Regions from separate parts of the Pseudoalteromonas sp. TAE56 genome, predicted to be linked through region 3. Evidence: predicted binding sites of a transcription regulator. Region 3 holds the regulator's gene; each other region holds the start of a gene.

Region 1 (3,285 bases), on a different contig from region 3:
GTACTTGAAATGCTAGCCCTATAGCATACCCAAAAACACTTAAGTTTTCTAAGGTTTGTTGATCTGCCTTTTCACTGCACAGTGCACCAAGTGTAATTGCGCAATTAATTAGAGCCCCAGTTTTTAGTTTATGTATTCGCTCAAGCTCTTGTACGGTAATTACTTTATCCGTAGCAGCTATATCGAGGCCTTGTCCGCCAACCATACCTTGTAGACCTGATGCTTGGGCTAATTGTGCAATCATTTTTACTTGTGTTTGTGATGAGCATTCAAATTTGTGATTTGCAATAAGCTCAAAGGCAAGAGTTTGTAGAGCATCACCGGCTAAAATTGCGTTTGCCTCGCCAAATTCTATGTGGCAAGTAGGGCGTCCGCGACGTAAATCGTCATCGTCCATTGCAGGTAAGTCGTCATGAACTAACGAATAGCTATGAATGCACTCAATTGCAGCAGCAAGTACGTTTAAGTCTTGTTGGTTTGCGCCTAGCATTTTACCTGTGGCATAAACTAAAAATGGACGTAATCTTTTACCCCCATTAAATAATCCATACTGGGTGGCGTTCTTTACAGTTTCTTCTGTATCGAGAGGCTGTTTAAAATGCAGTTGTAAAGTTGCTACTACATCTTTTTGAGCACGTTCAATATGATTTTTTATGCTCACAGCTATTCCATATCACTATCAAAATTTGTAAGTACTGACTTTTCGCCATTCCCCATCAAAATTGATACTTTTTGCTCTGCTTGCTGTAATTTCCCTGATGAAGCACTTGCTAATGCAATTCCACGCTCAAATTGCTTTAACGATTGCTCAAGCGATAAGTCACCTTGTTCCATGTCACTAACGATTGTAGATAATTCTTCTAGTGCTTGTTCGAAACTTAAGTTTTCAGGTTTTTTAGTCGCCATCTTTATTTCAGCTTACATAATAAATTTAGGGGTCAATTTTAGGGGGAATGCTAAACTAGGTCAAAGGATGATATTGGTTTTTTACCTTTATCACGTTAAATTATATTTCAAGTGCACTAATAAAGCCTTAATAGCGGTCTGTTGGTTTAATAAATCAATTGATAATTAGGTAGCCTCTATAACTTGATCTAAGATAGTGCTAAAGGCTGCTTTTTATGTTTATTTATAAAAATGGCTTAAGCAATTCAATATGTTGCCGATAAGCAGTTAATAATAAAAGTTTATGATAAGGCCATTAAGCATGAAACTTCTGGAGGAAATGTGGATTTAGCAACCATAATTGGGATCCTAGGCGCAATTGGCTTAATTGTCATGTCTATGTTTATGAGTAGTAGCGGTGAAATGGCTATGTTTGCCGATGCCCCTTCAAGTGTAATTGTATTTGGTGGTTCGCTCTTTATTGTTTTATCAAACTTCACCATGTCGCAATTTTTGGGGATAGGTAAAGTTGTTGCTAAAGCGTTTATGTTTAAAATTGAAACGCCAGAAGAACTTATTGAAAAAGCTGTAGAGCTTGCTGATTCAGCTCGTAAAGGAGGCTTTTTAGCACTCGAAGAAGCTGAAATCCCAAATCCATTTATGCGCAAAGGCGTCGACATGCTTGTTGACGGACATGATGCAGATGTAGTTCGCGCTACACTTCAAAAAGATATTTCTCTAACCACGACTCGCCATGAAATGGGCGCAGGTTTATTTAAGTCATTAGCCGATATAGCACCAGCAATGGGAATGATTGGCACCCTAATTGGCTTAGTTGCAATGTTATCTAACATGGATGACCCAAAAGCAATTGGCCCGGCAATGGCGGTAGCACTATTAACAACTTTATATGGCGCGTTTTTAGCTAATGTTGTAGCAATCCCAATTCAGGTAAAACTTGAACTGCGTAAAGACGAAGAAGCTATGAATCAACGTTTAATTTTAGATGCTATTTTAGGTATTCAAGATGGTCAAAATCCAAAAGTAATCGAAGGTATTTTGAAAAATTACTTAGCTGAATCTAAGCGCAAAGTAGATACCGAGGAGTAACTATGTCTGATCAAGAGTGCAAATGTCCACCACCAGGCTTACCTGCATGGATGGGAACTTTTGCCGATTTAATGTCATTATTAATGTGCTTCTTTGTACTCTTGCTTGCGTTTTCAGAAATGGATGTACTTAAATTTAAACAAATAGCAGGCTCAATGAAGTTTGCTTTTGGTGTACAGAATAAAATTGAAGTAAAAGATATCCCCAAAGGTACCTCTGTTATTGCCATGGAGTTTACTCCAGGTAAACCAGAACCAACCCCAATAGAAACCATTCAGCAACAAACTGTAGAAATGACCCAGCAAATGCTTGAATTTCAAGCAGGTGATGAAAGCTCCGCTGGTGGTAGGCAAGAGCAGCGAGGAGATAAACGAGGGGGGGAATCTCGTAGCACATCGCAAGAACAATCGTCAGAGCAAGCAACTTCAGCTGCCGATCAGGAACAAACTAACGAGCTTGTTAAAAAAATAGCGCAGCAGCTTGAAAAGCAAATTATAGATGGTGCAATAGAGCTTGAATCTTTAGGGCAGCAAATTATTATTCGTATTCGTGAAAATGGTTCATTTCCCTCAGGGAGTGCGTTTTTACAACCTAAGTTTAAACCTATTATTCAAGATATTGGTGTGCTGTTAAAGGATGTACCTGGTGAAATTACTGTTTCGGGACATACCGACGATTTTCAGGTTTCAAATGAGTTATATATTAATAATTGGGACTTATCGTCAAAGCGTGCTGTAGCAGTAGCAAGCGAACTGCAAACAGTGCAAGGGTTTGATAAAAATCGGATGATGGTAGTAGGGCGCGCTGATACTCGTCCACTTGTTCCAAACGATTCAAATGAAGATCGCCGAAGAAACCGTCGGGTAGAAATATCAATCCTGCAAGGTAAGGCTAAAGAGTCTGCTCCTATTGATGTGCGCTAAGTTATTGCTTGTGTTATATTTCACTATGTTTGTTTTAATTTAAGGTACTTAATTGCCTTAAGTATCTTGGCAATTTCATCATTTTAGCTTACAGTACATTTCCTTAACATATGTAATGGAGTGCCTGTGAAAATAATCAATAAATATTGCGACATGCCGGGTAATGGTGATGGTACTGATGACGATAAAAAAACAAAATAGGGCAGAGTATTTTGCCTGAATGGTTTTTATATATTGTTAGTATTTTAAGCAAAAGCTGGGTTTTAATGCTAAGTCCGGCTATTTTTATATTTTTTGTATTTAAAGATCGCCTAGCCTTTCGATTTGTATTACTTACCGCAGCTTTTTTCCTCTTTGGTAACCTAAC
Region 2 (3,285 bases), on a different contig from region 3:
TACTTACCATTTCTTGCCATAGTAAACTCAATAGAATCGACTTTACCTGATTTAGTTTTCGCAAGCTTTAATTCTTCTATATGTACATTTGGGGAAGCCAATTTACCCTGTCGTAAAATAACAGGAATAGAATAACTTAAGATAAAATTAACATTAACACCTACTCCTTCGCTTTCTTTTACCTTACTATCACTGGGTAAAGCTTTGAATAGAAGGTGAGAGCGATATTCATTAATAGCCAGACCTTTAGGTTTACGCAATGCAAGCTTTACAATTTGGCGTTCGCCTGGAGCCAATCTCACTTGTGAGGGGCTCATTCGTATCATATTACTTAACGATTTTGGGTTTTCAGCAACCGCCTTTAAGGTTTTGTACCCACCCGACTGTTTAGCTTGTTTTTCTTGCCACTCTAAACGGTAAGTTTTATAGTCATCGCTGCTATTAATAAGTATTATCTTAGCGACTCGCTGACGATCGTCAAATTCAATCCTAGTTGGAGATATAAGTAGATTTGCGTAGGTTGAAAAACTAAAAAAAATTTGTAGAAGTAAAATTACGATGACAAAATGTCGCTTCATTAGTAAAGTCCTTTACTATTAAATAATTAATATTCTATTGTTATTTGAATTATTGATTTAAACTGTTCATCGAAATAATCACTGTTATTACCTGATGTGCTAATTAGGCCTCCAATATGAACCTCTGCAGTTCCTAACCCATTGGTTACTATGTCATTTCGATATAATAGCTTATTAAGAATAAACGAGCTGCCACCACTAGTGCTTGTAAGTGGCATATCGTTAACGGTGTCAGAAATTATAAGCTGTACCCTAGGCGGAAAGTTTTCAATTAATACTTCAGCCACCTCGCCACCTTCAATTATATGAATGTCATTGGTACTTGAACTACGCCCGTTAGGCAGTAGTTCAAGTGTACTTACACGCTCGTTTTTGGCAACAACCACGGTTCCAAAATTAAGCTGTTGGAAAATAGTCACTTGGGATACAGCACTAAATGAAGAAAATATAATCAATAAACATGAGTATTTTAACATTATTCCCTAATCCCAACTATTCTCTTATTGGTATTCAACAGTTACAGCTACATCTCCTGTGTATGAAACATCGCCATACTCTGTAAATACTGTTTTATCTGTAGTTAATGTTGCTCCAACACTAAATGTTGCCGTACCATCAATATCTGTCGTTACAGTGCTAGTCGAGCCATCAATGGATCCTGTATCTGCGGTATTACTGCCCGCAACTACATAATATGTAAAATCAGATAACGTAAAGCCCGGCCCACCAGGTGCAGAATCTTGCGTAGTCATATCTACATCAGTAACACTTTGGATCAGTATATCTGTAAAATTTGAAGCACCTGAAATTGTAAAAGTCGCTGGTGCGAAATCCGTTGAATCTAAAACACTAATTTCAGCATCTGTATTTGTAGTTCCAGCTGTTGCTATATAAGTTGGGTTACTCCCCGCTAATGCAGGAAGTACTACTGAAGCAAAATCTGCAGCATCTCCACCATTAGTTACTCGAACAATACCAAAGTTCATTGGATCCCCAACTTCAAAGTCAAATGAATTTTGTACTTGTACAGATGCAACTGCATTCGCTGTTTCTGCGATTACTGCTGAAGAGGTTAAAGAAAGTGCAGTGATAGATGCAGCCAAAGCTACTTTAGTAAAAAGATTGTTCATAATTTGTCCCTTAAATATATTTAATTAACCTTAGTCAGGTTACATTAAGTATCGGCAGAGTCCATGAAATATTTAGAAAAAATATATTTTTTATTAAATATTCAAAACAAGTAAACTGTTTTTGTATTTAGCCTTCTTTAAAAGTGGTCAATTTACACCTATTCCCTAGCCTGAAAAAAAACATGCACAACTGCGCAGCTTGCTTTTGAGTTTGAACGGGCCCAGCTACCAGGTTATAGAGCGTAACTGAATTTTTAGTTTGCGCATTTATTTGATATTGCAAAATTGCACTTAATTGTGGATATTGCTGCTGTAAACGCTGCACTTGTGCTTCAGCTCTTTTAGCATTCATATACCTAGCAATTTGAACACTGTAACTTATTTTTTTCGCATCAATAATACTTTTGCTTTCTATGGATTCTGTTGCTATATGAGCAATATTTTCACTTCCGTACTTTATATGCTTAACATCACCTTTAAGTGGCTCTGGCACCGCATCAATATCGGTTTGTGCGGATAGAGCTTGAATTAACATTAACAGGTCTTCTTCAATATCACTTAAACGATTTATTTTTTCTTTACTGCTGTCCCATTGTTCAAGGTAAGGCTTTATCTCTTGCATACGGACCATATCATCTAACTGATTAGTGTCAGTATTTTGACTGCTACACCCCATAAGGCTAAGAGCTAATCCCACGTATAAAATAAAATGTTTCAACTGATTAAAAACCATTTAGCACTATGTAAAAATAACAAAGCAAAAAACAAGCCAAAAAAGACCTTATAATCCAATATTTTAAAGTTTAACCGGTTTATCTGTGTAGTTACTTACTATGCAATCGAGTTTGTACAGCTTAAATACGTCACAGTCGGCTTTCGCATTTTTAAAGTTTTGGTAAGAGCCTAACTTTAGTCTATAAAACATTTTGTCGTTTATTTTGGCGGTTTCTACGTTAGTCAGTATTTTGTCTCTAAACAATGGTGCTGCTTTAGTATTTAGCTCTTGCCATGCTTTAGCCACACCTTGCTCTGAGTCAACCGAAGCTACCTGCAAAGCAAATACATGTTTTGGTTTATTTAATTTTACAGCTTGTTTTTTATTGCTGTAGTTTTGTTTAACTTGTTGGCGTGATTTAACATTACGTGTGTTTCGAGGTGAGCGTACAGACTTGCTGCTATACCCTTGATTAGACTGCGCAATAGCTTTGCTGTTTATAATATCAATATGATTTACGAGGTAAGTTATTTCTTTTTCTAATCTTAAAATTCGCTCTATACCTTCGCGTGCTTGTTGCCACTGCATTGCAGCATCTTTTAGCTGAGCAAGCTCCAAGGCTGTAATTGAGACGTAGTCTGGCGAGTTACTTTGAGGTTGTTCGTCAATGGTTTTTATTTCAGGCGTAACGCTGCATGCTGTGCCAAATAAAAGCATTAGCAAGCTAAGTAAAAACCCAATGTTATTTTTTTTATATATAAACATGTATTTGCTGTCCTGAAAGCAGTGTTTTCACTACATTTCAGTTAAACATTCTCACAAGAAAGCGTTTAACTTTATTTAAGCTGTGAGCTATAAAACT
Region 3 (3,285 bases):
GTTGATCGTTTAGTCGGTATGGGCATTGATAAAGAAGTAGCACAACAAATGGCATGTTTTGTACCTGATGATGTGTCTCGTCAACAAGGCTGGAAAGCATTGTTAACGATGGTCGAAGATCAAATGCAAACAACCAATAATGAAATACTTCGCCAAGGTGGTGTATATGCATTAGTTGGCCCTACAGGCGTAGGTAAAACAACAACTGTGGCTAAGCTTGCAGCGTTAGGCGCACAAAAATATGGCGCTGATAAAGTGGCGTTAATAACCACTGATACGTACAGAATTGGAGCCTATGAGCAACTTGCAACATATGGCCGTATTATTGGTTGTGGTGTAAAACAAGTTAAAGATGCTAATGAATTAGCTGAAGTTTTATATCATTTACGAAATAAACGTCTAGTATTAATTGATACAGCAGGTATGAGCCAACGAGATTTACGTTTAACTGAGCAGTTAAACACGTTAATGCGCAACCAACGTGTGGATATTCGCAGCTACCTAGTACTAAGCGCGACAGCACAAATTAATGTATTACAAGAAACAGTACGTCACTTTAAAAAAGTACAGTTAAGTGGTTGTATTTTCACTAAGTTAGATGAATCTTTGAGTTTGGGTGAGATTATTAGTATTGCGATTCAAAATCGTCTTCCAATAGGGTATCTTACTAACGGTCAACGAGTACCAGAAGATATTCGTGTTGCAAATGCTGAAAAACTAGTGAAAAAGGCTGAGCAATTATATTTAAAAAGAATAAAAGCACAACATTCAAGGCACCAAGCAGTGGCGCCAAGTACAGTAGGGATGTATGATTAACACAGTATTAGATCAAGCAAGCGGCCTGCGCAAGATGAGTCAAAACAATAACAACGGCGTAAAAGTTATCGCTGTAACCGGTGGTAAGGGTGGAGTAGGGAAAACAAATGTTTCTCTAAATACAGCTATTGCACTAGGGCAACAAGGTAACAGAGTATTAGTGCTGGATGCTGACTTAGGTTTAGCAAACTGTGATGTAATGCTTGGTTTACGTGTAGAGCGTAATTTATCACACGTTTTGTCTGGTGAATGTGAGCTTGACGAAATTTTAGTTGAAGGCCCTGCCGGTATTAAAATTGTACCGGCTACGTCTGGTTCGCAAAGTATGGTGGAGCTATCGCCATCTGAGCATGCTGGACTAATTCGTGCGTTTAGCGAATTAAATACCGAATTTGATATTTTAATTGTAGATACCGCCGCTGGTATTTCAGACATGGTACTGAGCTTTTCTCGCGCGGCACAAGATGTAATGGTTGTCGTGTGCGATGAACCAACATCAATAACGGATGCTTACGCACTTATTAAAGTATTAAGCCGTGAGCACGGTGTTTATAAGTTTAAAATTGTCGCCAATATGGTCCGCAGTATGCGTGAAGGCACCGAATTATTTGCAAAGCTTTCTAAAGTAACAGATCGCTTTTTAGATGTATCAATGGAGCTAGTCGCAACGGTTCCTTATGACGAAAATATGCGCAAAGCAACACGTCGTCAAAAAGTAATCGTAGAACTCTTTCCAAATTCGCCAGCCGCTCTTGCGTTTAAAACACTGGCAACAAAAGCAGTTAAATGGCCAATACCAAATCAACCATCTGGGCATTTAGAGTTTTTCATTGAGAAACTAGTAAACGGCTAATTATGACAACACTGGTGAATAGAGCTATGGGATATCAATCAACACAAAACTTAAATGTGATTGTTGAGAAACATGCATCACTTGTAAAAAAAGTGGCATGTCATCTAATTGCTCGATTACCACCTAGCGTTCAGCTTGATGATTTAATTCAATCAGGAATGATAGGTTTAATAGAAGCTTCAAAAAACTTTGATGCGACAAAAGGTGCAAGCTTTGAGACCTTTGCTGGTATTCGTATTCGCGGTGCTATGCTTGATGAAATGCGCCGTGGTGATTGGGCTCCTCGTTCAGTACACCGCAAAAGCCGACAAGTTGCAGAAGCAATTACTGGGCTCGAAAGCAGTCTGAACCGCGAACCAACAGATACAGAAGTTGCTGAAAAACTTGAAATTTCGCTCAATGAGTACCATCATATTTTAAATGATGTTAATACCAGTAAAGTATTAGGCATAGAAGACCTTGGTGTCGATGAGGATGTTATTACTCCCGTAGGCCAAGATTTAGCGCTAGACAAACCTTTTAATAATGTTAAAAATGACCGGTTTAATGAGTCTTTACTAAGCGCGATAAAGTCATTACCAGAGCGTGATGCGATGGTGCTTTCTTTGTACTATAACGATGAAATGAATTTAAAAGAAATAGGACATATACTCGATGTAAGCGAATCGCGTGTAAGTCAGATACATGGTCAGGCGATGATTAAGCTTAAAGCTAAAATCAATGACTGGATAAACTAGTAGTAAGTAAACTAAGGTTAATACCTCACTGGGGGATGTTTTGGATAAAAACATGAAAATTCTTGTAGTTGATGATTTTTCAACGATGAGACGAATTATAAAAAACCTATTACGTGACTTAGGTTTCACTAACGTTCAAGAAGCTGATGACGGGTCTACAGCTTTGCCTATGTTACAAAATCAAGTATTTGATTTTGTGGTTACAGATTGGAATATGCCTGGAATGCAAGGCATTGACCTTTTAAGAGCAATTCGTGCAGATGATAAGTTAAAACATATCCCTGTATTGATGGTAACGGCAGAAGCTAAAAAAGAACAAATAATAGCTGCAGCGCAAGCTGGCGTTAATGGTTATATTGTTAAGCCGTTTACGGCTGGAACATTAAAAACTAAATTAGAAAAAGTATTTGAACGCTTAGGCTAATGATGGGGGAGAGGCTTATGTCAGCACCAGCTGCGCCTCAAATAACGTTAGAACAAGCTCGTCAACTCGTCATTTTTTTAGAAAACGATGAGCAAGATAAAGCAAATGAGTTGATTTTAGAGACCGCTTCACAAGAGCAGTCTAAATTATTTGCTGAAGTTGGAAAGTTGACTCGTCAACTGCACGAAGCACTTAAAAGCTTTGAGCTTGATACTCGCTTAACTAATATAACGACTGATGCTATTCCAGATGCTAAAAAGCGGCTTAATTATGTCATAGAAATGACAGAGAATGCGGCTAATAAAACAATGGATGCTGTTGAGGCTAGTTTACCTATAGCTCAACAACTGGCAGATGAAATATCTCATATCAAACCGACATGGGATCGTTTAATGAGTCGCGAGATTGAGCTTGGTGAGTTTAAACAACTTTGCCATAGTATCGATAAGTTTATG

What was found. The regulator FliA, encoded in region 3, starts transcription of late flagellar genes. The targets are predictions, from matches to a motif close to CTAAAGNTNNNNNNNNNNNNGCCGATA.
Region 1: the regulator FliA is predicted to act here: its motif matches at 1,142-1,168, upstream of pomA (flagellar motor protein PomA).
Region 2: the regulator FliA is predicted to act here: its motif matches at 1,758-1,784, upstream of L656_RS0107590 (DUF4402 domain-containing protein).

What each region holds. Positions count from the first base shown of each region.
Region 1 is NZ_AUTN01000131.1:21,329-24,613, reverse strand. It holds gene ispA ((2E,6E)-farnesyl diphosphate synthase) at 1-661, opposite strand, end outside; gene L656_RS0115305 (exodeoxyribonuclease VII small subunit) at 664-906, opposite strand; gene pomA (flagellar motor protein PomA) at 1,228-1,995, shown strand; gene L656_RS0115295 (flagellar motor protein MotB) at 1,998-2,918, shown strand; gene L656_RS0115290 (hypothetical protein) at 3,131-3,285, shown strand, end outside.
Region 2 is NZ_AUTN01000078.1:20,286-23,570, forward strand. It holds gene L656_RS0107580 (fimbrial biogenesis chaperone) at 1-578, opposite strand, end outside; gene L656_RS0107585 (hypothetical protein) at 605-1,054, opposite strand; gene L656_RS0107590 (DUF4402 domain-containing protein) at 1,079-1,708, opposite strand; gene L656_RS0107595 (SPOR domain-containing protein) at 1,836-2,384, opposite strand; gene L656_RS0107600 (SPOR domain-containing protein) at 2,505-3,188, opposite strand.
Region 3 is NZ_AUTN01000102.1:13,962-17,246, reverse strand. It holds gene flhF (flagellar biosynthesis protein FlhF) at 1-816, shown strand, start outside; gene L656_RS0110695 (MinD/ParA family ATP-binding protein) at 809-1,669, shown strand; gene L656_RS0110690 (RNA polymerase sigma factor FliA) at 1,696-2,406, shown strand; gene cheY (chemotaxis response regulator CheY) at 2,447-2,830, shown strand; gene L656_RS0110680 (protein phosphatase CheZ) at 2,848-3,285, shown strand, end outside.